DNA from 4 places in the Streptomyces sp. NPDC086766 genome. Region 4 is predicted to be linked to each of the others. Evidence: riboswitches for the same ligand, from Rfam matches in the RefSeq annotation. Region 4 holds a riboswitch; each other region holds the start of a gene.
The links. Region 4 has a riboswitch for cyclic di-AMP ahead of ACIPM1_RS32085 (M23 family metallopeptidase). Riboswitches for the same ligand answer to the same signal wherever they lie in the genome.
Positions count from the first base shown of each region.

Region 1 (7,680 bases), on a different contig from region 4:
GCATGAGCGCTCCCGAGTCCGAGCCCTCGGCGGGACCGGTCGAGGACCTGCCCGCCGTCGCCCCGCAGCTGCGTGCGCTGCGCCGCCGGGCCTCCCTCACCCTGGAGGCCGCGGCCCGCGCGGCCGGGCTGTCGCCCGCCCACCTCTCCCGCCTGGAGACCGGACAGCGCCAGCCCTCCCTGCCGCTGCTGCTCGCGCTCGCCCGTGTCTACGGTACGACGGTCTCCGAACTGCTCGGCGAGAGCGTCGCCGCCCCGGACGCCGTGGTGCGCGCGGCGGCCATGGAACCGACCCGGGCGGGCGGCTGGACGTACTGGCAGGCCGGTGCGCCCGGCCGCGGGATGCAGGCCCTGCGGGTCCACGTGCCCCACGGCTCCCAGGGCGACATCGTGCGTGTGCACCCGGGCGAGGAGTGGCTGTACGTCCTCAAGGGGCGCCTGCGCTTGCGCCTCGGGGACACCGCGCACCTGCTCGCACCGGGTGACAGTGCCCACTTCGACTCGCTGACCCCGCACCGGATCGCCGCCGAGGACCACGACGGGGTCGATCTGCTCTTCGTCCACACCCTGCTGCAGAGCCCCACGGCCGCGCTGTGCCTGGGCCCCCACACCGGAGACACGTCATGACCGACATGGAAGAGAAGTTCCCGCGAGCCCTGTGGATACGGCTGATCGTCTACATCGCCGTCGGGCACGTCTTCGCGGGGTTCGTCTGGCTGCTGTTCGAGGTGGGCGCCAAGTAGGGAAGCGCGAGGTGGGGGAGCCGGAGCGGGCCGCGGCCGGCGCGGCGCCCCCGCACCGGCCGGGGCCCAGCCCGCCGCCCCTCAGTCGAGCAGGCGCTCCCGCAGCCGTTCCCGTGTCTGGGGGGTGAGCTTCAGCCCGCGCTCCAGGTAGGCCTCGACCCCGCCCCAGGTCTCCTCGATGGTCTCCAGGGCCGCGGCCAGGTACTCGGCGCGGGCGTCGAAGAGCGGGCCGAGCAGCTCCATGACCTCGGGGGAGTAGGCCGAGGCCGCGCTGCTGCTGCGGTGCACCTTGTAGCGGCGGTGCTTGGCGTTCGACTCCAGGTAGTCCGCCCGGATCGCGTCCTCGTCCACGCCCACGGCCAGCAGGGTCACGGCGATCGACAGGCCCGCGCGGTCCTTGCCCGCCGCGCAGTGCATCAGGGCGGGGACGCTGTCCTGCGCGAGGGCGTGCAGCACGTGGGAGTGCTCGGCGGTGCGCTCGGTGATGATCATGCGGTACGAGGCGATCATCCGGTTCGCCGCCTTGCCGTCCGCGAGGATCGTGCGCAGCTGGTCGAGGTCGCCGTCGCGGACCATCCGCCAGAACTCGGCGCCGTCGGCCGGGTCGCTCAGCGGCAGGTTGACGTTGCGCACGCCGGGCAGCTCGACGTCCGGGCCCTCGAGCTTCTTGTCGGCCGCGTTGCGGAAGTCGAAGATCGTGTGCAGGCCGAGGGAGGAGAGGAAGGCCGCGTCCCGGTCCGTCGCGTGCGCGAGGTGGCCGCTGCGGAACAGCACTCCGTGCCGCACCCGCCGTCCGTCCACGGTCGGCAGCCCGCCCACGTCGCGGAAGTTGCGCACTCCGGCCAGCTCTGGTTCGGTCGACGGGACCTGCTGCGTCACGGGGGCTCCTCCCACTCGGTCGGCCCGGCCCGAAGGCGGGGCCTGAGCCCGCCGTCACGGCTCGTCGGCGGGCGCGCCTTTCGACGATACGACATGGGTTCCCGGGGCAACGGTCCGGCCACGGGCGAGGAAGCCTCTGGCCGCCGGCGGCTCCGCTCGGCGGCCTTCGCGCAGGCGACCCCCTGGCCCACTTTCGCCCTCCTGTCTCCTATGGGCGTTTTGTCGGTTTTAACCCTTTAAGCCCCAACTCGCCACCCCCTGGGGACTCCTGACGAGCCCGGACGTGAGGAGCGTCATATTCGTGACCCACGGTGCTCCGCCATGTTCACGTAATCGCGTTGTCTTTTGCCGCGGTTGACGAAGAGAGCGCTGATCGAATGCACGGAGCGTCACCGGTTTTGCCCGAATTGGATCAAGATGAGCATCTCTGAGCGGAACCCTCTGCTTGTCCGAACACATCCCGCTCGCTTACGTTCCATCCCGATCCGGACGGACGCCTCATCCTGCCGCCGTCCGGGGCCCGCACACTCACCCGTGCACGGCAGGAGCGGGGGACCCACAGGTACGACCGCCTGTTCCGGTCTCCGGAACGGCTAGGGGTGAAGTCGCGTCCCGCGCGGCCGGGCATCTCCAGCCCGAACCCGACAGCTCACCTCGCAGGCGCCGGAGAGGAATCCGCCATGCCCGCGAAGGGTAAGCACCGCCGTCCGAAGCCCCAGCGCCTGACCCGCATCCTCGCCGCCGCCGGAACCGGCGGCGCCGTGCTCGCACTGCCCCTCATAGGCGCCGCGGGAGCCCACGCGGCCCCCGCGCAGTCCGTCTCCGAGAAGACCGTCCGCAGCGCCCCCGTGGCCGTCAAGGCGCCCGCGGTCAAGGGCGCTGCCGCCCGGACCTACACCGTCCGTGCCGGCGACAGCCTGTCGGGCATCGCCGAGAACCAGCACGTCCGCGGCGGCTGGAAGCAGCTGTACCGGGACAACCGCCGGGCCGTCGGCGACGACCCCTCGCTGATCCACCCGGGCCTGAAGCTGACGCTCGGTCACGCCGCCGCAAGCGCCACCCGGGCGCCCGCCACCCCGAAGCCCGCGACCGCCGGCTCGTCCGCCGCCAAGGCGAAGACCGTCTCCGCCGCCCGGGTGAAGACCGCGGTCGCCCGCGCCGAGCGGGCCGCCGCCACCGGCTTCACCCTGCCCGTGACCCACGCCGCCGTCGGCACCGGCTACCACGTGGCCGGCAGCCACTGGGCCAGCGGCTACCACACCGGCGTCGACTTCGTGGTCCCCACCGGCACCCCGGTCAAGGCCGTCGGCGCGGGCACGGTCGTCTCCGCGGGCTGGGGCGGTGCCTACGGCAACCAGGTCGTCCTCCGGCTCCAGGACGGCCACTACGCCCAGTACGCCCACCTGTCCGCCCTCTCCGTCTCGGCCGGCCAGGCCGTGACCACGGGACAGCGGCTCGGCCTGTCCGGCGCCACCGGCAACGTGACCGGCCCGCACCTGCACTTCGAGATCCGCACGACGCCGAACTACGGATCCGACGTGGACCCGGTCGCCTACCTGCGCGCGCACGGCGCCCCGGTCGCCTGACGCCCGCGCTCCCGCCACCATCTGCCTGACACGCCGCCGAAGGCCGGACCCACACCCCCCGGGTCCGGCCTTCGGCGTGTTCTATTCCTGGGCGGCGACATTCGCTCAGTGGCTTATCTCACCGTCCGTCAACCCTTGCCTACGGTCGCGTAGGTCACATTCCAAGGTGAATCATGGGCCGACGTGGCAGACGATTCGAAGAGTGACAGCAGAGCAGTGATCGGGTCGTACGTGGCGGTGGGGGACAGCTTCACCGAGGGCGTCGGCGACCCCGGCCCCGACGGGGCGTTCGTCGGCTGGGCCGACCGGTTCGCGGTCCTGCTCGCGGACCGACGCCCCGAGGGCGACTTCCAGTACGCCAATCTCGCCGTGCGCGGCAAGTTGCTCGACCAGATCGTGGCGGACCAGGTCCCGCGGGCCGTGGAACTCGCCCCGGACCTGGTGTCGTTCTGCGCGGGCGGCAACGACATCATCCGTCCCGGCACGGACCCGGACGACGTGGCGGAGCGGTTCGAGAAGGGCCTCGCCCGGCTCGCCGCCGCGGCCGGCACCGTGATGGTCACCACCGGCTTCGACACCCGGGGCGTGCCCGTGCTCAAGCACCTGCGCGGCAAGATCGCCACCTACAACGGGCACGTGCGGGCCATCGCCGACCGCTACGGCTGCCCGGTGCTCGACCTGTGGTCCCTCAAGGCCGTCCAGGACCGCCGGGCCTGGGACCACGACCGGCTGCACCTGTCGCCCGAGGGGCACACCCGGGTGGCGCTGCGGGCCGGCCAGGTCCTCGGCCTCGACGTGCCGGCCGACCCCGAGCAGCCCTGGCCGCCGCTGCCGCCGCGCGGCACCCTCGGCATCCGGCGCGACGACGTCCAGTGGGCCCGGGAGTTCCTGGTGCCGTGGATCGGCCGCCGCCTGCGCGGCCAGTCCTCCGGGGACCATGTGACGGCCAAGGGCACACTGTCGCCGGCCGACATCAGGAGCCGGATCACGACGGTGGCGTGAGGCCGGCAGGCGTCCGCCTCGTCCCGGGGCGCACACCGGAGCGCAGGGGCACGGCATCCCGCCGCGGGGTCGTGCCCCTCGCCGCACCGGCCGGCGCTCGCCCCGGCCCGGGGCCCGTCCACGGCGCCGTTTCACCGGCCCGCGGCCGTCAACGCCTCCCGCTCCAGGCCCAGTTCCCGAGCCAGTGCCTCGTCGGCCCACTCCCGGGCCCGCGCGCGGGAGACCCCGCCGCCGTACGCCGTCAGCTGGACGGCGAGCCCGTCGAGCAGGGCCGTCAGACGCAGCGCCGCGGCTCCGGGGTCCGGGCACCGGAACTCGCCCGCCGCCACACCCTCCGCGACGACCTCGGCGATCGCCGCCTTCCACTTCCGGTCGAGGCCCTGGGCGACCTCCCGCAGAGCGGGCTCGCGCAGCGCGGCCGCCCACCCCTCGATCCACAGCCGCCAGCCCTTGGCCTGGCCGGTCGGGGCGTACCAGCGGACGGCGGCCCGCAGCCGGCGCAGCGCCGTCGTCCGCCGCCCCAGCACCTTGCGCAGCTGCGCCAGATCGTCCTCGGCGGCATGGGCGAAGGCGGCCGCGACCAGCTTCTCCTTCGTCGAGAAGTGATAGAGCACCAGCGCGTTGCTCACCCCGAGCACCGAGGCCACGTCGGCGATCCGCACCGCCGCCACGCCCCGCTCCTCGATCTGCCCGATGGCGGCCCGCAGCAGCTCCTCGCGCCGCTCCGCCACGCTCAACCGCACTCTCGCCACGCGGTCACCCTAACTCCCCCCGCACACCGCCCGTTTGGCGCGCACGGCGGCACGGCCCGGAGCCCCCTCGCGCCGCCGGCCCGTCCCGCGGGCCGCGGCGGACGGCAGGCTGCCGGAGGGCCCCGCGCGGCGGCCCTCCATAATGGAAAATCCGACCGACTCCTGGAGGTACCGTGGCCGGCTTCCGTTCCCTGAGCTCCGGGCTCCGCGCGCTGCGGCCCGCGGCCTTCGGCGCGGACCCCGGCGGTGAGCGCATGGCGCGCATCCGCCGGTCGCCCCATTTCGCGGACGGCGTCTTCCAGAACCCCGGCGGCGTCGCGCGGACCCGGCCCTCCGGCTCGATGCGGGCCTTCGCCAAGGTCTACTTCGACAAGGACACCCGCCCCCGCCGGGCCCCCTCCGGCACCGTGCCGGTGCACGCCACCACGCTCGCCGACCTGGCCCGGCCCCCGGCCACCGGCCTGCGGCTGACCTGGATGGGGCACTCCAGCGTGCTGGCGGAGATCGACGGGCAGCGCGTGCTGTTCGACCCGGTGTGGGGCGAGCGCTGCTCCCCGCTCCCGTTCCTCGGGCCCCGCCGGCTGCACCCGGCTCCGCTGCCGCTCGCCGCGCTCGGCCCGGTCGACGTGGTCGTCATCTCCCACGACCACTACGACCACCTGGACCTGCCCACGATCAAGGAACTGGCCGGCACGGACACGGTCTTCGCCGTGCCGCTCGGTGTCGGCGCCCACCTCGAGCACTGGGGCGTGTCCGCCGACCGCCTGCGCGAGCTGGACTGGAACGAGGCCACCGAGGTCGGCGGGCTCACGCTGACGGCGACGCCGGCCCGCCACTTCTGCGGCCGCCGGCTGCGCAACACGCAGCACACGCTGTGGGCCTCCTGGGTGGTCGCGGGCGACGAGCACCGGATCTACCACAGCGGCGACACCGGCTACTTCGACGGCTTCCGTGACATCGGCGCCGAGCACGGCCCGTTCGACGCGACGATGATCCAGATCGGCGCGTACTCCGAGTTCTGGCCCGACATCCACATGACGCCCGAGGAGGGCTCGCGCGCCCATCTCGACCTCCAGGGCGGTTTGTCGGGCGGACCGATGCTGCCGATCCACTGGGGCACGTTCAACCTCGCCCCGCACGCCTGGGCCGAGCCGGGGGAGTGGACGAAGGACGCGGCCGCGCTGGCAGGACACTCCGTGGCGCTGCCCCGGCCGGGCGAGCCCTTCGAGCCGGCCGGAGACCTTCCCGCGCACCCCTGGTGGAGGGACGTGTCCCTGCCGCTGGACCGCAAGTGGCCCGTTCCGCGGGCCACCGCGACGGCGTCTCCCGAGGACCTCGACCTTGTGGGCGAGGACTGAGCGACCGGATCCGGTACGTCGCCGGCATCGAGCCCCGGTCGTCGGCAACCAACCGCCCGTTCACACCCTCTTCCTGGTCGACCGATGGACGCGGCCGTAACCGGGCCGGCTGTATCCGACCGAGGGGGGAATCGTTGTTCCGCAGTGTGGTGAGGGCCGTGGGCGCGGCCGGTCTTGCCATGGCGGCCTCGCTGGGAGGGGCGGCAGTGGCGTCGGCCGAGGGCACCGGCCCGGCTCCGGGCGGCAGCCCGTCCGCGGCGGTCTGGCTGGAGTACCACGTGCCGCAGGGCAACACCCTGGAGGCGGGTGACGCCCTCTGGTTCAGCATCGAGGGAATGCCACCGGGATGGGACAAGGTCGAGGTCACCTCCCCGGCCCTGCGGCAGCCGATCACCCTGGCTCCGCTGCGGAAGGGATCGACGCAGTCGGTCCAGGTGAACGAGGCGGGAACGGAGCACCGCGTCCGCTCGGGTCTGCGCCCGGGCACCTATCCGGTCGTCGCGACGAGCCACGGCCGTACCGTCGCGACAGCCCGGCTCGAGGTCGCGGCCGAGGGCTCCGCGCAGATCGACCGGTTCGTCCTCGGGCCCAGGGACGCGTTCCCCGGCGGCGACGAACCCGCCTCCCTGCGACCGGGCAGTGACGTCCGGGTGGTCCTCACCGACCTGCGGGCCGCGCCGGGGGAGAAGTACCTGACCGTCACGTCGCCCATCTTCAAGGGCCCGTTGACCATCAAGACGGACAGCCCGGAGGACCCCGGCTGCAAGTGCGACGACGGCGGCACGGTCTACGCGGGTCACGCGCGGCTGCGCGGCGACGTCCCCGACGGCCGCTACACCGTGACCGTGGTCAGCCACCACGGGCGGCAGACCACGGAACAGCACGTCACGGTGGCCGGCCGGCCCGTCACGGACGGCCGACCTTCCTGGGCGGTCGCCGCCGGCGCCGCGGCCGCGGGCCTGGCCCTCGCCTCCGGCGGCGCGTTCGCCGCGCGGCGCCGCCGCTCGCGGAAGGCCGAGCCCCCCGCGTAGCGGCGAACCCGGCCGGAGCGGCACACCCGGCGGCCGCGGCCCGCCCCTGCCCTTCTTCGCTCCCTCCTTCTTCCTTTCCTTCCTTGCGACGTTTCCTCTGGCCGCCTCCGGTCCGGAGACGGCTGTTCCACGACTCAGAAAGCGTTCCTTGCGTACCTCACACAGACGAATACCCCGCCCTGCCCTCCTCGCGGCCGCGACCGCTCTGTTCCTCACGGGCGGGGGAGGCCTTGCCCAGGCTCAGGTCCAGGACGCCGCACCGCAGCCCCGTCCGTCTGCGACGACGGTGCCGTCCGCCGTACCGTCCTCACCGGCGCCTCCGCTCTCCGC
Region 1 is NZ_JBIVBI010000004.1:521,397-529,076, reverse strand. It holds gene ACIPM1_RS10705 (helix-turn-helix domain-containing protein) at 3-626, shown strand; gene ACIPM1_RS10700 (DUF6126 family protein) at 623-742, shown strand; gene ACIPM1_RS10695 (tyrosine-protein phosphatase) at 824-1,621, opposite strand; cyclic di-AMP (ydaO/yuaA leader) riboswitch at 2,141-2,297, shown strand; gene ACIPM1_RS10690 (peptidoglycan DD-metalloendopeptidase family protein) at 2,302-3,207, shown strand; gene ACIPM1_RS10685 (SGNH/GDSL hydrolase family protein) at 3,424-4,209, shown strand; gene ACIPM1_RS10680 (TetR/AcrR family transcriptional regulator) at 4,341-4,961, opposite strand; gene ACIPM1_RS10675 (MBL fold metallo-hydrolase) at 5,135-6,319, shown strand; gene ACIPM1_RS10670 (hypothetical protein) at 6,526-7,350, shown strand.
Region 1: linked by a shared signal. The riboswitch ahead of ACIPM1_RS10690 (peptidoglycan DD-metalloendopeptidase family protein) and the one ahead of ACIPM1_RS32085 (M23 family metallopeptidase) in region 4 are both predicted to bind cyclic di-AMP.

Region 2 (7,680 bases), on a different contig from region 4:
GCGGGGCGGCCGCTCTCCGGATCCGGGCGGCCGGCTTCCCCGCGTCCTCGCGGGCGCCGGTCAGCGCGCGGCCCGCAGCTCGGCCCGCGCGTCCCTGACGGCGCCCGTCCCGACGGCCAGCCACGCCGCCACCGCGACCCACAGCAGCAGCTCGCCGGGGACCTCCAGCGAGGGCACGCCGACCACGGCGGCGACGGACAGCGTCGCCGCCGCCGTCATGCCCAGGGGGAACACGGTCGCCCAGCGGCGCACGTCGTAGCGCAGGCGCGGCCAGGCGAGTTCGGCGGCGAGCAGGACGCCGTACAGGAACAGGTCGAGCATCAGCAGCGCGACGGTGACGGTGCGCAGGACACCGCCGTCGTCCTTGTCCCACAGGTACATCCCCGACCCGGCCGCGGCCATCAGCTGCGTCCCGGCCAGCGCCGAGATCGCCGCCGCGCCACTCGCGATCCACTGGTCCCCGGCCCCCTCGATCACCTGGACCGGGTCGAACCGGGCGACCGCGAACACGTAGAGCGCCAGCCCGAGCCAGAACAGCACCAGCGACGCGTGCGCCAGCCAGGCCGACGCCTGCGCCCCGGCCACGGTCGCGCCCAGCACGGCCAGCCCCTCGGTGGCCACACAGCCCAGGAACACCGCCCCGGGCATCCGGCGCCCGGCCCTGCGCAGCACCCGCAGCAGCAGCCCCGGCCACAGCACGACGGACAGCGCGAGGAGCGCCTCGGCCAGGATCCGCGCGCCCAGCTCCGAGAAGCGGGTCCCCAGCACGGTGGTGGCGGCCACGGCCGTCAGCGCGCCCGGCGTCCCCGCCTCCGCGAGCCACTCCGACCGCTCGCGCACCAGACGCAGCAGGAAGCCGGCCGCCAGCCCCAGCCAGGCGGCGCACGCCAGGACCAGGGCGATCCAGGACAGCGCCTCGTGGCCCGTCGTGTGCAGGCCGGCCGACAGGATGCCGGTCGCCATGACGGCGGACCCGGCCGTCGACGGACGGTGCACCCACCAGGCGCCGAAGGAAGAGGTGCGGGGCATGGCCCGATGCTAAGGATCTTCGCGCGCCGCACACGCGGGGCACGCGCGCGGGCGCACGCGAAAGGGTGCGGGCGGGACGGCGCGCGCTGAAGGGCGAAGGGCGGCGGCCGCACGAGTGCGGGGCGGGGACTGCGCGGTGCATGCGCCGTCCCCGCCCCGCCTCCAGGGCTGCCGTGGGGCCTCAGGCGGGCCGCACCACGCTGTGGATCGCGGACTCGCCGTCGTAGTAGATCGACTCCTCGCGCACGTACGCGCCGGGCTTCGGGGCGTGGATCATCATGCCGTTGCCGATGTAGACACCGACGTGGCTGATGTCGTCGTAGAAGAAGACCAGGTCACCCGGCTGCGCCTGGGAGAGCGACACCGTCGTCCCCGCGTTCACCTGGTCGTAGGTGGTGCGCGGGAGGGTGACGCCGGCGGCCTTCCAGGCGGCCTGGGTGAGGCCCGAGCAGTCGTAGGAGTCGGGGCCCGTCGCGCCCCAGACGTACGGCTTGCCGATCTGGGCGCGGGCGAAGGCGAGCGCCTTGTCGGCCTGGGTGGCGTACGACGTGCCGGACGTCGAGGAGCCCGAGGTGTCCGTCGAGCCGGTGGAACCGGTGGAACCGGAGGAGTCCGACGTGCCGGAGCCCGAGGAGGCGGCCTGCTGCTGGGCGGCGGCCTGCTCCGCGGCCTGCTGCTTCGCCAGCTCCGCCGCCTTGCGCGCGGCCTCCTCCTGCTTCTGCTTCTCGATCGCCGCCAGCCGCGCCTTCTCCTCGGCGTTCAGCTTCGACAGCAGTTCGCGGGCGTCGGCGAGCTTCTTCTGAACGGTGGCCTTGGCCGTCCTGATGTCGCGCTGCGACTCGGTCAGCGTCTCCAGGCTCCGGGTCGCCTCCCGCCGCTTCTCCATGGTCGCGGACTGCTGGGTGACGTAGTCGTCGACCATGCCCTTCTGCCGGTCGGTGAGCCGTCCCATCAGATGCGACTGGTCGAAGTAGTCCTGCGGGGTGTCCGCGAGCAGGAAGGTGGCGGTGCTGGAGGCGGAGGCGCCGGTGCGGTACTGGGCGGCGGCGAACGAGCCCAGCTCCTCGCGCGCCTTGTTGAGCCGGTCGGTGCGCTTGGCGACGTCGTCGAGGAGCGAGGCCACCCGCGTGCGCTGCTTGCCGGTCTTCTCCTTGGCGTCGTTGTACTTCTCCGTGGCCGACTCCGCCTGGCGGTACAGGTCGTCGACCTTCTTCTCGACCTCTTCGATGCTCGGTCTGCTGTCCGGGGCGGGGGCGGCCTCGGCCGTCTGGGAGAGCAGGGCCACGGAGGTGAGGGCGGCCGTGGCCAGGGCCGGCGTGCGTATGCCTGCTACGCCCGGACCGGCGGGGCGGGACTTGCGGTGCGACGCCAAGGGAGGCGACTCCTTCCATCGTCCGCCTACCGGGTTAGCTGTCGGGTTCGGGCGGGTGGTTCGGAAGGGTTGCCCTACGGTCCGCGCCCGCTGGGCGGCACGGACCGATTCACCCCAAGGTCGGTGTGGGTCCCCGGCTCCGGATCGCCTGGCGGCGGGACCGGACTCGGCGGAGGCCGCGCGGCCCGGCGTCGTTCGCCGGTGAGGTCGTGCGGCCTGACGGCACGCTAGCCAACTCGTGTGGCTCCTGTGAAGGTTGATGCGCGATATGCCCGATACATTTTCGTGACCTCGCATCACTTGTGCGGTGGACGTGACGGGGTCGCTCCGCAGCGTAGCCCTCGTGAGGGGGCGGGGCGGGGCGGTACGGGGGGCGGGGCGCGGCGGGGCGGTGCGGCCCGCCGGGTGCCGGGATCGTGTGATGTTCCGCGGGCGGCCCCGGGTTGTCGGTGGGGCGCCCTAGACTCGTAGAGCGATGAGCAGCCTCTTTGACGACAGCTTCCTGGCGGACCTCCAGGCCCCTCGCGGCCACGAGGAGGAGCCCCCGCCGCCGCCCGAGGACGATCACGCTCCGGAACCGGTTCCGGGCGATCTGTTCGGCGGGAAGTTCGACCTGCCGCCGGACCGGGACACCCACTACCGCGACGGCGCGCCGCGCCCGGCGGTGGACCCGGCCGCCCTCCTGGAGGGGCTGAACGAGAACCAGCGCGCGGCGGTCGTCCACTCCGGCACCCCCCTGCTCATCGTCGCCGGCGCCGGCTCCGGCAAGACCCGCGTGCTCACCCACCGCATCGCCCACCTCCTCGGCGAGCGGGGCGTCCACCCCGGCCAGATCCTCGCGATCACCTTCACCAACAAGGCCGCCGGCGAGATGAAGGAGCGCGTCGAGCAGCTCGTCGGCCCGCGCGCCCACGCGATGTGGGTCATGACCTTCCACAGCGCCTGCGTCCGCATCCTGCGCCGCGAGAGCAAGAAGCTGGGCTTCACCTCCTCCTTCTCGATCTACGACGCCGCCGACTCCAAGCGCCTGATGGCCCTGGTCTGCCGCGACCTGGACCTCGACCCCAAGCGCTATCCGCCGAAGTCCTTCAGCGCCAAGATCAGCAACCTCAAGAACGAGCTGATCGACGAGGAGGACTTCGCCGCCCAGGCCACCGACGGTTTCGAGAAGACCCTCGCCCAGGCCTACGCCCTGTACCAGTCGCGGCTGCGCGAGGCCAACGCCCTCGACTTCGACGACCTGATCATGACGACGGTCAACCTGCTCCGCGCCTTCCCCGACGTCGCCGAGCACTACCGCCGCCGCTTCCGGCACGTCCTCGTCGACGAGTACCAGGACACCAACCACGCCCAGTACGCCCTCGTGCGGGAGCTCGTCGGCACCTCCGAGCACCCCGTGGACGTCCCGCCGAGCCAGGACGACCTGCCCCCGGCCGAGCTGTGCGTGGTCGGTGACGCCGACCAGTCGATCTACGCCTTCCGCGGCGCGACCATCCGCAACATCCTCCAGTTCGAGGAGGACTACCCGGACGCGACCACGATCCTGCTGGAGCAGAACTACCGCTCCACCCAGACCATCCTGAGCGCCGCCAACGCGGTCATCGAGCGCAACGAGTCGCGCCGCCCGAAGAACCTGTGGACCAACGCCGGCTCCGGCGCCCGCATCACCGGCTACGTCGCCGACACCGAGCACGACGAGGCGCAGTTCGTCGCCGAGGAGATAGACCGGCTGACGGACGCGGGAGACGCGAAGGCCGGCGACGTCGCCGTCTTCTACCGCACCAACGCCCAGTCCCGTGTCTTCGAAGAGGTCTTCATCCGCGTCGGCCTGCCCTACAAGGTCGTCGGCGGTGTCCGCTTCTACGAGCGCAAGGAGGTCCGGGACGTCCTCGCCTACCTGCGCGTCCTGGCCAACCCCGAGGACTCGGTGCCGCTGCGCCGCATCCTCAACGTGCCCAAGCGCGGCATCGGCGACCGCGCCGAGGCGATGATCGACGCCCTCTCCCAGCGCGAGAAGATCAGCTTCCCGCAGGCGCTGCGCCGCGTCGACGAGGCGTACGGCATGGCCGCGCGCTCCACCAACGCCGTCAAGCGGTTCAACACGCTGATGGAGGACCTGCGGACGATCGTCGAGTCCGGCGCGGGACCGGCGACCGTCCTGGAGGCCGTCCTCGAGCGCACCGGCTACCTGGCCGAGTTGCAGGCCTCCACCGACCCGCAGGACGAGACCCGCATCGAGAACCTCCAGGAACTCGCCGCCGTTGCGCTGGAGTTCGAGCAGGAGCGCGGGGAGGGCGAGGCCGCCACCCTGTCCGACTTCCTGGAGCAGGTCGCCCTGGTCGCCGACTCCGACCAGATCCCCGACGAGGAGGACGGCGACGGCGTCATCACGCTGATGACCCTGCACACCGCCAAGGGCCTGGAGTTCCCGGTGGTGTTCCTGACCGGCATGGAGGACGGCGTCTTCCCGCACATGCGCTCCCTCGGCCAGACCAAGGAGCTGGAGGAGGAGCGGCGTCTGGCGTACGTCGGCATCACCCGCGCCCGGGAGCGGCTGTACCTGACCCGCTCGGCGATGCGCAGCGCCTGGGGCCAGCCCTCGTACAACCCGCCCTCCCGGTTCCTGGAGGAGATCCCGGCCATGCACGTGGACTGGAAGCGGACGGGTGCCACGGCGCCGGTGTCCTCCGGTCCGGCGTCGGGCCTGGCCGCCTCCCTGTCGTCCTCCCGCTCGCGCTCGTCGGCCTCCGGCGCGTCGGGCTTCGCCACCCGCCGGACCTCCGAGAAGCCGGTGGTCTCGCTCGCGGTCGGCGACCGGGTCACGCACGACCAGTTCGGGCTCGGCACCGTCGTCGCGGTCAAGGGGACGGGCGGGAACGCCGAGGCGACGATCGACTTCGGCGACACCAAGCCGAAGCGGCTGCTGCTGCGGTACGCGCCGGTGGAGAAGCTCTGAGAGCGGGCCCCGCGCCTGATCGGACCGGGTCGTGCCCGCACCTGATCAGGGCGGGGGGCCGGCTTGCCCGATCAGGTGGGTGGTGCCGCCTGTCCACTGGATCTGGCGGGTAGTGCTGGCTGCTCGCCGGATCAGGCGGGGTGGTGCTGCCTGTCCGCGGGATCAGGCGGGGTGGTGGTGCTGCCTGTTCGCCGGATCAGGCCGGGTCGAGGCCGTGGCTGCGCAGCCACGGCAGCGGGTCGACCGCCGCGCCGCCGCCCGGACGCACCTCGAAGTGCAGGTGCGGGCCGGTGGAGTTGCCGGAGTTGCCCGAGTACGCGATCGGCGTGCCGGCCTTCACCACCGTGCCGGAGGGAACCCGGTAGCTGGAGAGGTGGCAGTACCACGTCTCCGTGCCGTCCTTCGCGGTCAGGATCAGCATGTTGCCGTAGGCGCTGTTCCACTGCGTGCGGACCGTGCCGTCGGTCGCCGCCATCACCGTGGTCCCGTACGCGACCGGGAAGTCGATGCCGGTGTGCACGGACATCCAGTTCACGCCCGCCTGGCCGAAATAGGCGCTGAGCCCTTTCTGCAGCACCGGGAGCACGAACTTGGGGCGCAGCCGTTCCTTGCGGGCCGCCTCCTCCGCCGCCTTCTTCGCCTCGGCCACCTGCTGCGCCTTGAGGTCGATGCGCTCCTGCGTACGGCTGGCCCGGTCGGCGAAGTCGTCGGCGCCGGCGGACAGGCTCTGCAACTGGGTGTCGAGCTTGTTGTTGGCGGTGGACGGCTGCACCGAGTGCGCGTCGGAGGCGGAGGCCGTGGTCTCCGTGCTGTCGTCGGTCAGTCCGCCGACGGAGGCGGCGGCGATCCCGGCGACCCCCATCACACAGACCGAGGGCACCGCCACCGTCAGCAGCGCGGAGCGCTTGGCCGGCGTGCGGCGCCGAGAACGGCCCGCGGTACGGGTGGCCGCGCGCGGGGCCGGAGCGACCTCTTCCTGGTCGTCGAGCAGCGGGCCCACGGGCGGCAGTGCGCCGGTGGTGCCCAACTCGTCCTCCGAGGTGGAGGGTTCGTCGTAGGCGACCTGGTCGAAGGTGGCGGTGGCCGGTGCGTCGGTGACCCCGTCGAAGCCGTCGGCCGCCGGTGCGTCCGCGGTGGTACCGGCGGTGTTCCACTGGGTGGCGTCGTACGCGCCGGTGTCGAAGGTCTGCGTGCCCCAGTCCCAGTGAGTCGCCCCGTTCGGAGCTGCCCCGTCCAGGGCGGTGCCGAGGCCGGTCTGGACGGTCTGGTCGGGCTGGTGGGTGCCGGGCTGGAGCCAGGCGTTCGCGTCCCACTGGCCGGAGGCGTCGGAGAGGGCGTCGACGGGGGTGCTCTGCGGCGGCACGGCGGTCAGCGGCTGGTGGCCGACCGTCCAGGCGCTGGTGTCGTAGGCACCGGTCTCGTAGGCGCCGGTGTCGTAGGCCGCGTGGGGCTGGGCCGCGTACGCGTCGTAGTGCTGGGTCTGGTGGCTGCCCGTGCCCCAGTGGGCCGTGTCGTACGTACCCGTGGAGTGGCCGCCGTCCGAGAGGTCGCCGAAGAGGGGGTCGGACGCGAAGCCGGCCGTGCCGTGCGCGAGGTGCGTACCGGTGTGGAGACCGGGGGCGTCGTAGTCGCCGTACGGGGTGAAGTCGCCCTGGACGGCGTCCGGTCCGCCGTACGACGCGTACGGCGCCGAGGCGGCATCGGAGGCCGGAGCCGGGGTAGTCATGGTCCCCGACGGATGGCGGTCGTTCACCGACTTCTCTTTCGCCTCGACAACAGGGGCTGCCAGAGCAGTGCGGCGACTGTACCCGGCGGTACGCGGGCGCGACAATCTTCCGCAGGTTTCCCGCGCGGGAAACGCGGGCAATCGCCCGTGTTTCGGGGGACTGCGGACACGGCTTGGTTCTGTGTTCGAGTCTCGTTCGGGTTCGGGTCGGTGCTGGTCGCCTTAATTCGGCCGCCGCGGGCGGGGGTTGCGCCGCCCGGATGCGTCCCGCCGACGGGTGCCGGCCCTGTTTTCCCGGCACCGCACCGCGGTTCACTCCGCGGCCGGGTCGTGTTCTTCGAACGGTCGGCGCGTGCTCACCGCGTACTCACCGGGTGTTCGCGGGACGGTCGACTCGGGCCGCGGCGCGGTCGGGCCGCGCTCACGCCACGGTCAGACCGCCCCGGCGCCGGGCCGACCGGTCCCGCGGCCGGACGGTGTCGAGCGCCTGCCGTATGCCGGCGGCGACGGCCGGGTGCACCGGCATGGCGAGGTGCCCGATGCCGCTCACCCGCACGTTCTCCACCGACAGGTCGGGGTGCTCGATGCAGGCCGAGT
Region 2 is NZ_JBIVBI010000002.1:70,601-78,280, forward strand. It holds gene ACIPM1_RS03470 (tellurite resistance/C4-dicarboxylate transporter family protein) at 61-1,029, opposite strand; gene ACIPM1_RS03475 (NlpC/P60 family protein) at 1,211-2,401, opposite strand; cyclic di-AMP (ydaO/yuaA leader) riboswitch at 2,409-2,568, opposite strand; gene pcrA (DNA helicase PcrA) at 2,877-5,357, shown strand; gene ACIPM1_RS03485 (M23 family metallopeptidase) at 5,554-7,083, opposite strand; gene ACIPM1_RS03490 (esterase/lipase family protein) at 7,505-7,680, opposite strand, start outside.
Region 2: linked by a shared signal. The riboswitch ahead of ACIPM1_RS03475 (NlpC/P60 family protein) and the one ahead of ACIPM1_RS32085 (M23 family metallopeptidase) in region 4 are both predicted to bind cyclic di-AMP.

Region 3 (7,680 bases), on a different contig from region 4:
AGCCGCTCCCCGTACTGCGTCAGCACGTCCACGACGTTCTCGTCGGCCCCGGACATCATCGCCCCGAACCGGCAGGACACCGCGACCAGCGATCCGGTCTTGCCGCTCAGCACGTCCAGGTAGTGGTCGACCGGGTCGCGGCCGTCCTGCGGTCCCGCCGTCTCCAGGATCTGCCCGGTGACCAGCCGCTCGAACGCCACGGCCTGCACGCGCACCGCCTCCGGACCGAGATCGGCGAGGATCTGCGAGGCCCGGGCGAACAGGAAGTCGCCGGTCAGGACGGCGACCGAGTTGCCCCAGCGGGTGTTCGCGCTGGCCACTCCACGGCGCACCGCGGCCTCGTCCATCACGTCGTCGTGGTACAGCGTCGCCAGGTGGGTGAGCTCCACGACCACGGCGGACGGCACGATCCCCGGCGCCTCCGGGTCACCGAACTGCGCCGCGAGCATCACGAGCAGCGGCCGGAACCGCTTCCCGCCCGCCCGTACGAGGTGCTGGGCGGCCTCCGTGATGAAGGGGACCTCGCTCTTGGTGGCCTCGAGCAGCCCTTCCTCGACAGCCGCCAATCCGGCCTGGACATCGGCTTCCAGAGCCTGGTCCCGCACGCTCAGCCCGAACGGCCCGACGACGGTCACGAGGGGTCTCCTGTCTGCTGGTGTCTGCTGGCGATTACACGGTTTGTCGATAGGTCGCTGCCCTCACTCAAGTCAGCGTATCCGGTCACGTTTCGATCACCGCTAGCGCCCACCGATACAGGCCAGGCGGTATCGGAGCACGCCCGGTATGCAAGTAATCCATTCATATGGACGCATAAATATAGATTCGCCCCTTTCGATCCCCGCACACCACGTTCATGCACACCCGTACGCCACCCTCCCGCCGAACGACTCACAGCGCGGCACCCTCGCGGCACCCGGGTGACACGCGACCCACCCGCCGACGGCTTCCGGTGACACCCGGACGGACACGCCCGGACGGAGTCCGATTAGTCCATCTTGATGCCCCAAGTCCCCTTGGCCTTAATTGCTCTTCGCCAACTTAAACCGTGAGTTGGGTCACACCCCTCCCCCGCCCTCACTCTGGCCGCATACCCGCACTTCGCCTTTCCTCACAGGCGAGTTGACCCTGTGCGTACGCAAAGGATCAAGCACCCCATTAGCCGCACATCAAGGTCAATAGGGACGAGCTGTGAATCGCCTACTTGTTCAGGACATGTGCTCTCGCATACGTTCCCGGCCACCGGGCGGACGCCGAATCCTGCCACCGCCCGCGAACCCATCGAACGAACCACGCATGGCAGGAGCGGGGGACCCAGGTAAGTCGCCGGGCCGGACGCGTACGTCGCACACCGTGTGCCGTACGCCGCGCCGGAACGGCTAGGGGTGAAGCCGTGCCCTCGGGGGCACGGCCGGGCGCCTCCCCGCCCGAACCCGACAGCTCACCTCGCAGGCGACGGAGAGGAATTCACCATGCCTGCCCAGGGTCTGCTCCGCCGTCCCCGCGCCGCCCGCATCGCCCGCGCCCTCGCCGCCGTCGGCACCGGTGCCGCCGTTCTCGCCCTCCCGCTCATCGGCGCGACCAACGCGTCCGCGGCCACCACCTCCGCCCCCGCCGCCGCGAGCACGCTCGCACACCCGAACAACCTCGACGGCTGGATCCGCGCGTCGCTCGCGATCATGGCCCAGAAGGGCATCCCGGGCACGTACAACGGCATCTACCGCAACGTCATGCGCGAGTCCTCCGGCAACCCGCTGGCCATCAACCTCTGGGACGCCAACGCGGCCGCCGGCATCCCGTCCAAGGGCCTGCTCCAAGTCATCGACCCGACGTTCGCCGCCTACCACGTGCCGGGCACGGCGTGGAACATCTACGACCCGGTCGCCAACATCACGGCCGCCTGTAAGTACGCGGCCACCCGCTACGGCTCCATCGACAACGTCTTCGGCGCCTACTGACGGACGCCGGTGGGCGCCCGGCGGCGCCCACCGGCCGACGGGGCACGCACCCAGCGGCACCCTGCGGCACCCAGGGTGCCGGCGGGCGGGCGGCCCTCCGGAAGCGGCTACCGCTCCGGGAACAACCGGTCGAGGACGACGGCGATGCCGTCGTCCTCGTTCGACAAGGTGATCTCGTCGGCGACCGCCTTGAGTTCGGGGTGGGCGTTGGCCATGGCGACACCGTGGGCGGCCCACTGGAACATGGGGATGTCGTTCGGCATGTCGCCGAAGGCGAGGGCGTGTTCGCGGCCCAGCCCCAGGTGTTCGGCGGCCATGGCCAGCCCGGTCGCCTTGGTGATGCCGCAGGGCTGGAGCTCGACGGTTCCCGGGCCCGACATGGTGACCGTCGCCAGGGAGCCGACCACCCCGCGCGCGACGGCCGCCAACTCGTCGTCGGACAGCACGGGATGGCGCAGCAGCACCTTGCTGATGGGGGCGCTCCACAGGTCGTCGCGCCGGTCCACCCGCACGGCGGGCAGCGTCGGGTGCGGCATGAGATACCCGGGCTCGATCAGCGTCAGCCCGTCCACCCCGTCCTGATCGACCGCCGCGTACACCTGCCCCACCTCGGCCTCGATCTTGCCGAGCGCGGTCTCGGCCTGCTCCCGGTCCAGGGTGACCGACCACAGCAGGCGGTCCGCCCCGGCGTCGTAGAGCTGCGCGCCCTGGCCGCACACCGCGAGGCCCGTGGCTCCCAGGGCGTCGAGCAGCGACCGCACCCTCGGCGCCGGCCGCCCGGTCACCACGAGGTGCCGGGCACCGGCGGCCGCCACCCGCGCGAGCGCGGCGAGGGACCGCTCGGACGGGGTGTCGTCGCCGCGCAGCAACGTTCCGTCCAGGTCAGTGGCGATGAGGGCGTATACGGGGGAGGCGGCCATGATCAGAGAATACGGATCCACCGCGACCCCGACTCGACGGGAACCGGACGACCACGGCGGCCGCCTCAGCCCTACCCGCACCTCCTGAAGTCCCCTGTACGCGGGGGTTCTTCACCCCGTGCCTGTCCGCGCGGCCGCGCTGGGCGCGAGGGGGACGCGACAGCGCCAGACGGTGAGCGTGAGCGAGATCACGGCATCCTTCCCCAGCACGTCGGCGGCATTCCTGGCCACGGGTCCCCCCACTGTGTCCCCCTACGGAACGGAGCCACCCCGTCCGCGCCCCCAAAGGGCGCTGAGCCGGAAGTGACTCCTCCGACAACCTCGAATCGGACATTGCAGACTCTTTAGGCACTGCCCAAGACGGCCGACTCGGCCGTAACGTGTGGCGCGACCACATGGAAGACGTCCCGTGCCCTGCGCACGAGAGAGCACGACACGAGAGAGCACGAGAGGAAGGCAAGCACTCCATGCCCCCCTTCGAGGTCCCCGAGGGCGACCCCTTCGGTCCGCACAACCTCCCCTACGGTGTCTTCTCCCGCGCCGGGTCGCAGAGTTCGCAGGCTCCGCAGAGCCCGCAGGAGAGGACCGTCGGCGTCCGGCTCGGCGACCACGTCCTCGACGCGGGCGCGGCGGCGCGGGCGCTCGGCTCGCCGTACGCCTCCCTGCTCGCCCAGCCCACGCTCGGCCCGCTGCTGGCGGCGGGCCGCACCGCCTGGTCCGACGTCCGGCGGGCGCTGACGGCGTGGGTGACGGTGCCGTCCCACCAGGAGGCCGTCGCGCCGTTCCTGTACCCGCTGGACTCGGTGACCCTGCACCTCCCCTTCGACGTCGCGGACTACGTCGACTTCTACGCCTCCGAGAACCACGCCCGGAACGTCGGCCGGATCTTCCGCCCCGACGCCGAGGACTCCCTCACGCCCAACTGGAAGCACCTGCCGATCGGCTACCACGGCCGCGCGGGCACGGTGGTGGTGTCGGGCACCGACGTCGTCCGGCCGTCGGGCCAGCGCAAGGCCCCGTCCGACCCCGCGCCGGTCTTCGGTCCGTCCGTCCGGCTCGACATCGAGGCGGAGGTCGGCTTCGTGGTGGGCGTGCCCTCGCGGCTCGGCACGCCGGTGCAGCTCGGCGACTTCCGCGAGCACGTCTTCGGGCTGTGCCTGCTGAACGACTGGTCCGCGCGTGACGTCCAGGCCTGGGAGTACGTCCCCCTCGGCCCGTTCCTCGGCAAGTCCTTCGCCACGTCGGTGTCGGCGTGGATCACCCCGCTGGACGCGCTGGAGGACGCCCGGGTCGCACCGCCGCGGCGCACGCATCCGCTCCTGCCGTACCTCGACGACGCCGAGGAGGAGCCCGGCGGCTACGACCTGCGGATCTCCGTCGCGATCAACGGGCACGTGGTGTCCGAGCCCCCCTTCTCCACCATGTACTGGACGGCGGCGCAGCAACTCGCGCACATGACGGTCAACGGCGCCTCGCTCCGCACCGGCGACCTGTACGGCTCCGGCACCGTCAGCGGCTCCGAGCCCGACCAGCGCGGCTCCCTGCTGGAGCTGACCTGGAACGGCCGCGACCCCCTCGAACTGCCCGACGGCAAGCGCACGTTCCTGGAGGACGGCGACGTGGTGACCCTGACCGCCTGGGCACCGGGGCCGGGCGGGGTCCGGGTGGGCCTGGGGGAGGTGACCGGGCGCATCGTGTCCGGGTGACCCGTCCGGACCCGCGCACGGAGGGCGGACTCGTGGGCGAGGCCGGGACGTACGCGAAAGCGGAGACGTACGCGAGCTACGCAAGGGCCCAGGCGTACGGAAGGCGGAGACGTGGGGGCGGTGGGGTCTGGGAATCGGTTGCCGCCGAACCCTCACCCCCGCCGCCCGACGCCGTCATACTGACGGCAGGCCGTGCGCGCACCGCGCCGGCCGCCCCCACCGCACGACCCCACACCCGCCCACCTCCGATCAGGATGCGGAGTCCGTGGCATGACCGTCTGCCTGCTCCTGCTGAGCGTCGTCGCCCTGACGGCCGCCGTGCCGGCGCCCCGCGCGCTGACCCGGGCCGCCTGGCCCGAGCGGGAACCGGTCGTCGCGCTGTGGGTGTGGCAGTGCCTGGTCGCGACCGTTCTGCTGTGCTGCCTGACCGCCCTCGTGCTGGGGGCCGCGGCCGTCTTCCACACCGTCCGCGACCGGGTCTTCGCCCCCGCACCGCCCGCGGTGACCGCCGCCTACGACCTGTCGGCCACCCCGCTCTGGTCGGCCGCCCTCACCCTGCTGCTGGCCTGCGGCGCCGCCTGGACCGCGGCGATGCTCGCACGGGAGGCCGCCGAGGCGCGCCGGCGCCGCGGCCGGGCCCGCGCGCATCTGCGTGAACGCGCCCCCGACCTGCCCGCAGGCCTGCCGCCCGCCCGCGGCCCCCTGCTGGTGCTGGAGGACGAGTACCCCGACGCCTGGTGGATGCCCGGCCATCCCCCGCAGCTCGTGGTCACCACCGGCGCCCTGCACCGTCTCACCGGCCATCAGCTCGACGCGGTGCTCGCCCACGAACGCGGTCACGCCCGCGCCCACCACGACTGGCTGCTGCATCTGTCGACGGCCCTGGCGACCGGCTTCCCGCGTGTGCCGCTGTTCGCCCACTTCTGCGACCAGACCCACCGGCTGGTCGAACTGGCCGCGGACGACACGGCGTCCCGCCGCCACGGCCATCTGACCACGGCCCTGGCCCTGATCGAGCTCAACCAGCACCGCGGGGTCCTCTCCTGCGCCTCCAGCCACCGCCTGCTCGGCGAGCGCGTGGACCGCCTCCTGGAACCCCCGCCCCGCCTGGGCCGCCGGCACCGCGCCCTGACGACGACGGCGGCGGCGCTGGTGCCCCTGCTGCCCCTGCTGATCACTTTCGCTCCGGGGCTGACGGCACTGGGGTGACGGTCCTGGACCGACAGCCCTGGACCGACAGCTCTTGGCTGACAGGGCTTGGCTGACAGCGCTGGGACGAGGGGGCTCGGCCGGCGCCCTCGGGCTTCCGCCTGCCGGTGGGACGGAGAAGACGCCGTGGACGCCTCAGGCCGTCCCGGCGGTGGTCATATCCAGTCGTCCGGCCCGCCCGGCTCGCCCGGCTCCGGCTCGGACTCCGGCCAGTCCTCGTCCGCCGTCGCGGGGGACCTGCGGGCGGACGCCCGGTCCGGGCCGTCACCGGACGCGCCGGGATCGGACACGCCGGAATCGGACGGGCCGTCCCCGGACGGGCCGTCCCCGGACGGGCCGCCCCCGGACGGGCCGCCCCCGGACGGGCCGTTGAGCGACTCCAGGACTTCCAGCACCCCTTCCCCGTACGTCGCGAGCTTCTTCTCGCCGACGCCGCCGACCGTGCCCAGTTGTGCCACCGACGTGGGCCAGACCGAGACGATCTCCCGGAGCGTGGCGTCGTGGAAGATGACGTACGCCGGGACGCCCTGTTCGCGGGCCTGTTCGGCGCGCCAGGCGCGCAGGGCCTCGAAGGCGGGCAGGAGCGCCTCGGGCAGCTCGGCCGCAGCCGCCTTCGGCTTGCGGTCCGAGCGGAGGGCCGATCCCCGCGACGCGGTCGGCTTCTTCGGCTCCTTGCGCAGCGGCACGTCCCGCTCCCGCCGGAGCACCGAGGCGCTCGCGTCGGTCAGCACCAGCGTGCCGTACTCCCCCTCGACCGCCAGCAGCCCCTGCGCCAGCAGCTGACGCACCACACCCCGCCACTCGCCCTCGGCCAGTTCCTCACCGATGCCGAACACGGACAGCTGGTCGTGGTCGAACTGGATCACCCGGCCGGTGCGCTTGCCGAGCAGGATGTCGATGATCTGGCCCGCGCCGAACTTCTGCCCCCGCTCCCTTTGCAGCCGTACCACCGTCGACAGCACCTTCTGGGCCGCGACCGTGCCGTCCCAGGTCTCCGGCGGTGTCAGGCAGCTGTCGCAGTTGCCGCAGCCCGCCGGGTCCGGGTCCTGGCCGAAGTAGGCGAGCAGCTGGCCGCGACGGCACCGCACCGTCTCGCACAGCGCGAGCATCGAGTCGAGGTGGGCCGCGGCCCGGCGGCGGAACGCCTCGTCGCCCTCGCCTGACTGGATCAGTTTGCGCTGCTGGATGACGTCGTTCAGCCCGTACGCCATCCAGGCGGTGGACGGCAGTCCGTCACGGCCGGCGCGGCCGGTCTCCTGGTAGTAGCCCTCGACCGACTTCGGCAGGTCCAGGTGGGCGACGAAGCGGACGTCCGGCTTGTCGATGCCCATGCCGAAGGCGATCGTGGCGACCACGACCAGGCCGTCCTCGCGCAGGAAGCGGGACTGGTGCGCCGCGCGGGTGCCCGCGTCGAGGCCCGCGTGGTAGGGGACCGCCTCGATGCCGTTGGCGGTGAGGAACTCGGCCGTCTTGTCCACCGAGTTGCGCGACAGGCAGTACACGATGCCCGCGTCGCCCGGGTGCTCCTCGCGCAGGAAGCTCAGCAGCTGCTTCCTGGGGTCCGTCTTGCCGACGATGCGGTACTGGATGTTGGGCCGGTCGAAGCTCGCCACGAAGTGGCGGGCCCGCGGCATGTTCAGCCGCTCGGTGATCTCCTGGTGCGTCGCTCGGGTGGCGGTCGCCGTGAGCGCGATCCGCGGGACGTCCGGCCAGCGCTCGCCGAGCAGCGACAGGGCGAGGTAGTCGGGGCGGAAGTCGTGGCCCCACTGGGAGACGCAGTGGGCCTCGTCGATCGCGAAGAGCGCGATCTTGCCCCGGGACAGAAGGTCCAGCGTGGCGGCCACGCGCAGGCGCTCCGGGGCGAGATAGAGCAGGTCGAGCTCGCCGGCC
Region 3 is NZ_JBIVBI010000012.1:111,212-118,891, forward strand. It holds gene ACIPM1_RS22410 (polyprenyl synthetase family protein) at 1-635, opposite strand, end outside; cyclic di-AMP (ydaO/yuaA leader) riboswitch at 1,337-1,465, shown strand; gene ACIPM1_RS22415 (transglycosylase SLT domain-containing protein) at 1,470-1,955, shown strand; gene ACIPM1_RS22420 (HAD family hydrolase) at 2,063-2,875, opposite strand; gene fahA (fumarylacetoacetase) at 3,343-4,581, shown strand; gene ACIPM1_RS22430 (M56 family metallopeptidase) at 4,852-5,790, shown strand; gene recQ (DNA helicase RecQ) at 5,946-7,680, opposite strand, start outside.
Region 3: linked by a shared signal. The riboswitch ahead of ACIPM1_RS22415 (transglycosylase SLT domain-containing protein) and the one ahead of ACIPM1_RS32085 (M23 family metallopeptidase) in region 4 are both predicted to bind cyclic di-AMP.

Region 4 (7,680 bases):
CGGGAGAACGGCATTCCGGTGCGGGAACTGGGCGCCGCGCAGATCGCGGAGTACGAGCCGGAGGTGCGCGGCCTGGCCGCGATCCACGTCGGGACGACGGGGATCTGCGACTTCACGGGCGTCGCCCGGCAGCTGGCGCGGGCGTCCGGCGCGGAGATCCGGTACGGGGCGCGGGTCGTCCAGGTGGACCGGCGGCCGGAGCGGGGCGTGGCCGTGCGCACGGCGCGCGGCGACGTGGTGCGCGGACGGGTGCTGGTCAACTGCGCCGGGCTGTACTGCGACGAGGTGGCCCGGCTGACCGGGGACGAGCCGGACGTGCGGATCGTGCCCTTCCGGGGGGAGTACTACGAGCTGGCGCGGCCGGAGCTGGTGCGGGGGCTGGTGTACCCGGTGCCGGACCCGGCGTTCCCGTTCCTCGGCGTGCATCTGACCAGGGGCATCGCGGGCGACGTGCACATCGGGCCGAACGCCGTGCCGGCGCTGGCCCGGGAGGGATACGGATGGGGGACCGTACGGCCCCGGGAACTGGCGGGGACGCTGACCTGGCCGGGGTCCTGGCGCATCGCCCGGCGGCACTGGCGCTACGGCGCCGGGGAGCTGCGGCGGTCGGTGTCGCGGAAGGCGTTCGCCGAGGCGGTGCGCAGACTGCTCCCGGCGGTCGGCGAGGAGGACCTGGTGCCGACCGCGGCGGGAGTGCGGGCGCAGGCGGTGCTCCGGGACGGGACGCTGGTGGACGACTTCCTGATCCGGGAGGGTGCGCGGGCCGTGCACGTGCTCAACGCGCCGAGCCCCGCGGCCACGGCGTCGCTGCCGATCGGACGGGAGGTGGCGCGCCGGGCCCTGGCCGTGCTGGCGGCGGCGTGAGACGCCGCGGGGCTCGTGCGCCCAGGGCCGGGGGCCGGGCCGCCGGTGGCGTGCGCACCGTAAAATCGAGGCACTGTGTCGAACTCCCTGAACACCCCCGAAGCCCACCGGCCCGCCTCCGAGGGGCAGCCGCAGCACGCCCCCGGTGTGTCCGTCCGGCACACCCGGGCCAAGGGGGAGCCGCGCTTTCCCGACGGCCCGAAGGCCGATCCGGCCGGTTCGCACTTCGAGCGGCGGATCCGCAGCTTCCAGCCGCGGCGGAGCCGGGTCACCGCGGGGCAGGCGGACGCGCTCCAGCGGCTGTGGCCCTCCTGGGGGCTGGACATCGACGGGCAGCGGGTGATCGACCTCGCCGAGCTGTTCGGCAACACGAACCCGGTCGTGCTGGAGATCGGCTTCGGCATGGGAGAGGCGACCGCGCTGATGGCGGCCGCGGACCCGGACACCAACATCCTCGCCGTCGACGTGCACACGCCGGGTCAGGGCAACCTGCTCAACCTGGCCGACCAGAACGGACTGTCCAACGTCCGGGTGGGCAACGGCGACGCGATCATCCTGCTGCGGGAGATGCTCCGCCCCGACGCCCTCGACGGGCTGCGCGTGTACTTCCCCGACCCCTGGCCCAAGAAGCGGCACCACAAGCGGCGGCTGATCCAGCCGGAGTTCCTGACCCTGGCCGCCACCCGGCTGGGGCCCGGGGCGATCGTGCACTGCGCGACCGACTGGGAGCCGTACGCGGAGCAGATGCTCGAGGTGCTGACCGCGCACCCGGCCTTCGAGAACACCCAGGCCGAGGGCGGCTTCGCGCCGCGCCCCGGCTTCCGTCCGCTGACCCGTTTCGAGGGCCAGGGACTGGACAAGGGTCATGTGGTGAACGATCTTCTCTTCCGCCGCGTACCGCACTGAGACCGGCCTCCGCAGCACGTGCCGGAACAGCCTTCCGCCGAGCCTCCCGACCGCGCCTGACACGATGTGCCAGACCCCGTCGCGGGCGGCGTCCTCCCTCGTTAGGGTCAATGCCGTGGCCACCTGTCCCCCGTACCCGCCCCATCCCAGCGGACCCGTTCCCGGACCGGCCGGCGGCCGGCCGCGTCATGCGCACTGGTGGCAGAAGCGATGGGTGCGATACGGCGCGCCGGCCATGCTGCTCGCGCTGTCCGGGCTCGTCATCCTCGCGCTCGTACGCCAGCAGACCGGCACCGAGGGGTTCCTGGTCGGGCTGGGGCTCGCCGTCCTGCCCGTGCCGCTGCTCATAGCCGCCTTCCGCTGGCTGGACCGCGTCGAGCCCGGCCCGTGGCGGAACCTGCTGTTCGCCTTCGCCTGGGGCGCGTGCGCGGCCGCGCTGGTGGCCATCGTCGCGAACAGCTTCGCCACCCAGTGGATAGAGACGGCGACCGCCGACCCGACCCGGGCGGACACCCTCGGCGCGACGGTGATAGCGCCGATCGTGGAGGAGTCCGCGAAGGGCTCCGCCGTGCTGCTGCTCTTCCTCTTCCGCAGACGGGACTTCACCGGAATCGTCGACGGCGTCGTCCTGGCCGGGGTCACCGCCACCGGCTTCGCGTTCACCGAGAACATCCTCTACCTCGGCACCGCCTTCGGCACCGACCAGCTCACCGGCGGCCGGGGCATCGCCTCCGTCACCGCGGCGACCTTCTTCGTGCGGATCATCATGTCGCCGTTCGCGCACCCGCTGTTCACCGTGTGCACCGGCATCGGGTTCGGCGCCGCCGCCGCGCTCGCCGGGGACCGCCGGCGCGTACGGCGCATCCTGCTGCCGGTGAGCGGACTGCTGCTCGCGATGAGCATGCACGCGCTGTGGAACGGCTCCTCCACGTTCGGCACGTACGGCTTCCTCGCCGTCTACGCGGCCTTCATGGTGCCCGCGTTCGGGCTGCTGACCTGGATGGTCATCTGGACCCGGCAGCGGGAGCTGCGCACCGTGCGCGAGGAGCTGCCGGCGTACGCCGCCGCCGGGTGGCTGACCCCCGCCGAGCCGTTCGCGCTCGGCTCGATGCGGGCGCGCAGGCTGGCCCGGGAGCACGCTCGGCACCACCTCGGCAAGCCGGCCGGGCGGGCGGTCGCCCAGTACGAGGCGTACGCGACCTCGCTGGCGTTCCTGCGGCACCGGGGGCGCCGGGGCCGGGCCGGGGCCGACTTCGTCGTCCGGGAGCGGGAGCTGCTCGGCGAGCTGTGGGCGCGCCGCGAGGTGGCCCAGCCGGCGCTGGACCACGCGGCGCGCAGAACCGCCCCGCCGGTCCCGGTCGTCGCCCCGCCCTGGCCGGTGTACGGCGTCTACGGCCGGCCCGCGACCCCTGTCCCCCACGGTCCGGCGACGCCCTACCCCGCGTACAACCCGTACCGGACCTGACCGGTCCTTGGACGGGCCGGGCCGGCCGGGTACGGCGGGGTCGGTCACGGCGGGGTCGGTCGGGTACGGCGGGGTCGGTCGGGCAAGGGGACCGTCAGGCCGACGCCGAGGTCAGCGCCCGGGCCGTCGGCCCGACGCCGAGGTCAGCGTCCGGGCCGTCAGGCCGACGCCTCCGTCAGCCTGGCGAGGTCCTCCTCGGTCAGGGTCAGGTCCGCCACCTTCAGCAGGGCCGGGAGCTGCTCCGGGGTCCGGGCGGAGGCGATGGGCGCGATCACCGTGGGCTGGGCGGCGAGCCAGGCGAGGGCGACCGTGGCGACGGAGGCTTCGTGGGCCCGGGCGACCTCGTCGAGGGCGGCGAGGACACTGCGGCCGCGCTCGGTGAGCAGGTGCTTGGCCGCGCCCTCCGCCCGCGCGCTGTCCACCTCGGCGCCGGGCCGGTACTTGCCGGTGAGGAAACCGGAGGCGAGCGCGAAGTAGGGGACGGCGGCGAGACCGGCCCGCTCGGCGAGGTCCCGCAGCTCACCCTCGTAGGTGTCGCGCGAGACCAGGTTGTAGTGCGGCTGGAGCGCCACGTACCGGGCCAGGCCCTCCCGGTCGGAGAAGTCGAGGGAGTCCCGCAGGCGCTCGGCGGAGATGTTGGAGGCGGCGATGTGGCGCACCTTGCCCGCCTTCACCAGCTCGTCGAGCGCGCCGACGATCTCCTCGACCGGCACGTCCGGCTTGTCGAAGTGGGTGTAGTACAGGTCGATGTGGTCGGTGCCCAGGCGGCGCAGCGAGGCCTCGGCCGCGGCCTTGATGTTGGCGGCGGTCAGGCCCTGGTAGTCGGGGTGCTGGCTGACCTTGGTGGCGATGACGACGTCGGCGCGGTTGCCGCGTGCCCTCAGCCAGTCGCCGATGATCGTCTCGGACTCGCCGCCCCGGTTGCCCTCGGCCCACGCCGAGTAGGAGTCGGCGGTGTCGACGAAGTTGCCGCCGGCGGCCGTGTACGCGTCGAGGACGGCGAAGGACGCCTCCTCGTCCGCGGTCCAGCCGAAGACGTTGCCGCCGAGGGCGAGCGGGAAGACCTCGAGGTCGGACGAGCCCAGCTTGCGAAGAGAAGTCATGGAAGACATCAACAACCGCGCCGGAGCCGCCCATTCCGATCAGGGCGGCTCCGTGGGGAAAAGGTTGCGGGAACCCGGTGGGTCAGGGGGTGAGACCCTTGTCGCGCAGCCACGTCATCGGGTCGATGGCGGTGGCCTGGCCGTTGGGGTGGACCTCCAGGTGCAGGTGCGGCCCGGTGACGTTGCCGGTGGCGCCCACGCGGCCGATGACGTCGCCCGTGCTCACCTTCTGGCCGACGCTGACGCTGATCGAGGACTGGTGGCAGAACCACAGCTCGGTGCCGTCGTCGAGGGTGAGGACGGTGCGGTAGCCGTAGGCGCCGGCCCAGCCCGCCTCGGTGATGGTGCCGCTGTGGATCGCCTTGATCAGGGTTCCGGTGGGAGCGGCGAAGTCGAGGCCGGTGTGGTAGCCGGAGGACCACATGGAACCGGGCTGACCGAAGGTGCCGGTGAGCGTGTACGAGGAGGTCGGCAGCGTGTACTGCTTGGCCAGCTCGGCCAGGCGCTCGGCCTCGGCCTTCCGCTTGGCCTCCTCCTCCGCCTTCTTCTTCGCGGCGGCGGCCTTCGCCTCGGCCTCCTGCTGCGCCTTGGCGGCGGCCTCCTGGGCCTGCTTCGCGGCCGCGGCCTCGGCGGCCTCCTGGGCCTTGGTCTCGACCTGGGCCTGCTGCTGCTCGGCCTGCGCCATGATGCGGTTGCGCAGCGCCTCGCCCGCGTCGGAGGCGCTCTCGGTGGTCTCGGCGGTGCTCGTGCCGAGGGTGCTGAGCGCGGTCGCGGAGCCCTCGGGGGCCGCGGGGGCGTCGTCGAAGAGGGAGCCCACGGAGGGCAGGTCGGGCATGGAGATGGACACCGGCGGCTTGCCGGTGTGGGCGCTGGCCATGCCACCCGCGCCGACGGCGGCTATGACGCCGACACCGAGGACGGTGGAACTGCGGGCGAGCCCGCCGCCGCGCTGCTTGGCGACGCGGTGCCGGCCCCGCACCGGACGGACGGACTCCTCGGTGGGATTCCACTCCTCCCAGGGGCCCTCGTCGGTGCGGTAACTGCCGTAGCCGAAGGTCTCGGTGCGCTCACCGGGAACGAACGGGGCTTCGGGGGCGGGGCGGTTGGACGCCACTCGGGCGTGCTCCTTTCCTTCCGTCTCGCCTACCGGGTTAGCTGACGGGTTCGGAGCGGGAAGGTCTCCTACGCGCGTAAACCAGACGTGCGAGCACGGTGGTTGACGCCCGATTCACCCCAAGTTGGTGGTTCCCCGGTTCCCTTGCGGGATTCGGCGCGCGCGCACGGAGCCGTCGCTTGTGACGGCTGGGACGACCGCGCTGCGTTATCGGACGTTAATAGACGCGAGCCTCTGATTCCAAGTCGTTCGGCTTGATCATTAAACCTTTTTGGCCAGACGTTCGGGCCATGCGCGACGAAAATCGGGCGAGTTGACCCACCCTCCGCGGCACCGGTTTTTCTGATGGTATGTCACTTGTTATGCGCTCCGGCACGGATCGCTCACTCGGCGTGACGGCGACCGGAGCGGCGCCCGCATCACGGAGGAAACGGTGGGACGGGAAAACACTCAGGGCCGGGATCCTTGATCGGATTCCGGCCCTGAGCCTTCAGTAGCGGGGACAGGATTTGAACCTGCGACCTCTGGGTTATGAGCCCAGCGAGCTACCGAGCTGCTCCACCCCGCGTCGGTGAAACCAACTGTACCCCATCCTCGGGGCCGAATGCACACGCATGGAATCCGGCCGACCGCCCGCGCCCCTCCCGGGCCGGCGGCGCGGGCCCGCTCAGCCGGTCAGGTGCCGGTTCGGAGCCTTGGCCCGTTCCTCCAGCTCAGGGACGAGTACGGTCCGCGCGCCCCCGGCCGCGAGGATCCCGGACCCGTCGGCGCCCTCGACGAACGTGTCCGGTTCACGCCAGGCGGTGACCACCCGCCGTACGCCCGCGTCGAGGATCAGCCGGGCGCAGGGGCGGGGGCGGGAGGCACGCCGGGCGCACGGCTCCAGGCTGCTGTAGACGGTGGCGCCGGCCAGCCGGGGGTCCGCCGGGTCCACCTTGGCCAGCGCCGCCTCCTCCGCGTGGACGACGGGGTCGTCGCCCTCCCGCGAACGGCCCCTGGCGAGTTCGGTGCCGTCGGCGGCCACCACCACCGCGCCCACGCTGAACGCGGTCCGCGAGGGCGGGCAGAGCGCCGCCAGGTCGCACGCCAGCCGGAGCCAGTGCCGGTCCGCGGGCGAGGCGAGGGTCCCGGTGCCGGGAGCCGTCGGCTCGTAGCGCATGAGGACGACGTCCTCGATGGCCCGCGTCTCCACGAGCCGCAGCCGTCCGCCCTGGTAGACGCCCGGCCCGAACAGCCGCGGCGCCCGCGGGTCGCCCACGAGGAGCGGGGCGAGCACGAGCTGGAGCTCGTCCGCGAGGCTCTGCTGGAGCAGCTGGGTGTGCACGGTCCCGCCGCCTTCGACCATCAGCCGCCGCACCCCGCGCACGTCGTGCAGGTGCTCGAGCAGCCGCCGCCAGTCGAGTGCGGCGCCCAGCGATACGACGTCGGCGGCGAGGCCGGCCCCGCGCAGCCGCTCGGCGCCCCGGTCGGTCGTGTAGACGGCCTTCTCGCCGCCCGTGTGCCAGAACCGCGCGGCCGGGTCCAGCTCGCCGGCCGCGCTGACCGTCACCTTCAGCGGGTACTCCGGCTTGCCGGCGGCGACCCGTGCGGCCCGCCGCTCGGGCGAGTTGACCAGCAGCCGCGGATTGTCGGCGCGGATGGTGCCCGCGCCGACGAGGATCGCGTCGACGGAGGCCCGCACCTCGTCCACCCGGTCGAAGTCGGCGGGGCTGGAGAGCAGCAGGCGCTCGGGGCCGGTGTCGTCCAGGTAGCCGTCGAGGGAGACGGCGGCGGACAGCAGGACGTACGGACGGGGCATCGGCGCGCGCTCTCTCTGCGGGAACGGAACTGCGTGAGCCGCCGGGGAAGTTGCCGCGGAAACGCCTGAGGCCCCGCCACGGAGTCCTCCGGGGCGGGGCCTCTCTCGTAGGCCCTGTGGGACTCGAACCCACAACCAATGGATTAAAAGTCCACTGCTCTGCCAATTGAGCTAAGGGCCCAGGCGATGTTGCCTACCCGAGCATAGCCGGAGCAGGCCGCCTGTCCGATCGGGTATCGGGGGTGCCGGGCCGGAAGTGTGCCGTCAGGGTGTCCGGATGGCCGGTCGGGAGAGTGCCGTGCGGGTGTCGGGGGCCGGTCCGGCGTGTGCCGTGCGGGTGTCGGGGGCCGGTCCGGCGTGTGCCGTGCGGGCGGCGGGCGGGTGGGCTCGGCTCAGGGGTCGGCCGGTTCGGGGGCGCCGGTGCGTGCGG
Region 4 is NZ_JBIVBI010000031.1:8,428-16,107, reverse strand. It holds gene lhgO (L-2-hydroxyglutarate oxidase) at 1-864, shown strand, start outside; gene trmB (tRNA (guanosine(46)-N7)-methyltransferase TrmB) at 940-1,770, shown strand; gene ACIPM1_RS32095 (PrsW family intramembrane metalloprotease) at 1,886-3,235, shown strand; gene ACIPM1_RS32090 (aldo/keto reductase) at 3,394-4,338, opposite strand; gene ACIPM1_RS32085 (M23 family metallopeptidase) at 4,421-5,452, opposite strand; cyclic di-AMP (ydaO/yuaA leader) riboswitch at 5,464-5,621, opposite strand; tRNA gene ACIPM1_RS32080 (tRNA-Met) at 5,947-6,020, opposite strand; gene ACIPM1_RS32075 (dihydrofolate reductase family protein) at 6,120-7,250, opposite strand; tRNA gene ACIPM1_RS32070 (tRNA-Lys) at 7,359-7,431, opposite strand; gene ACIPM1_RS32065 (amino acid permease) at 7,643-7,680, opposite strand, start outside.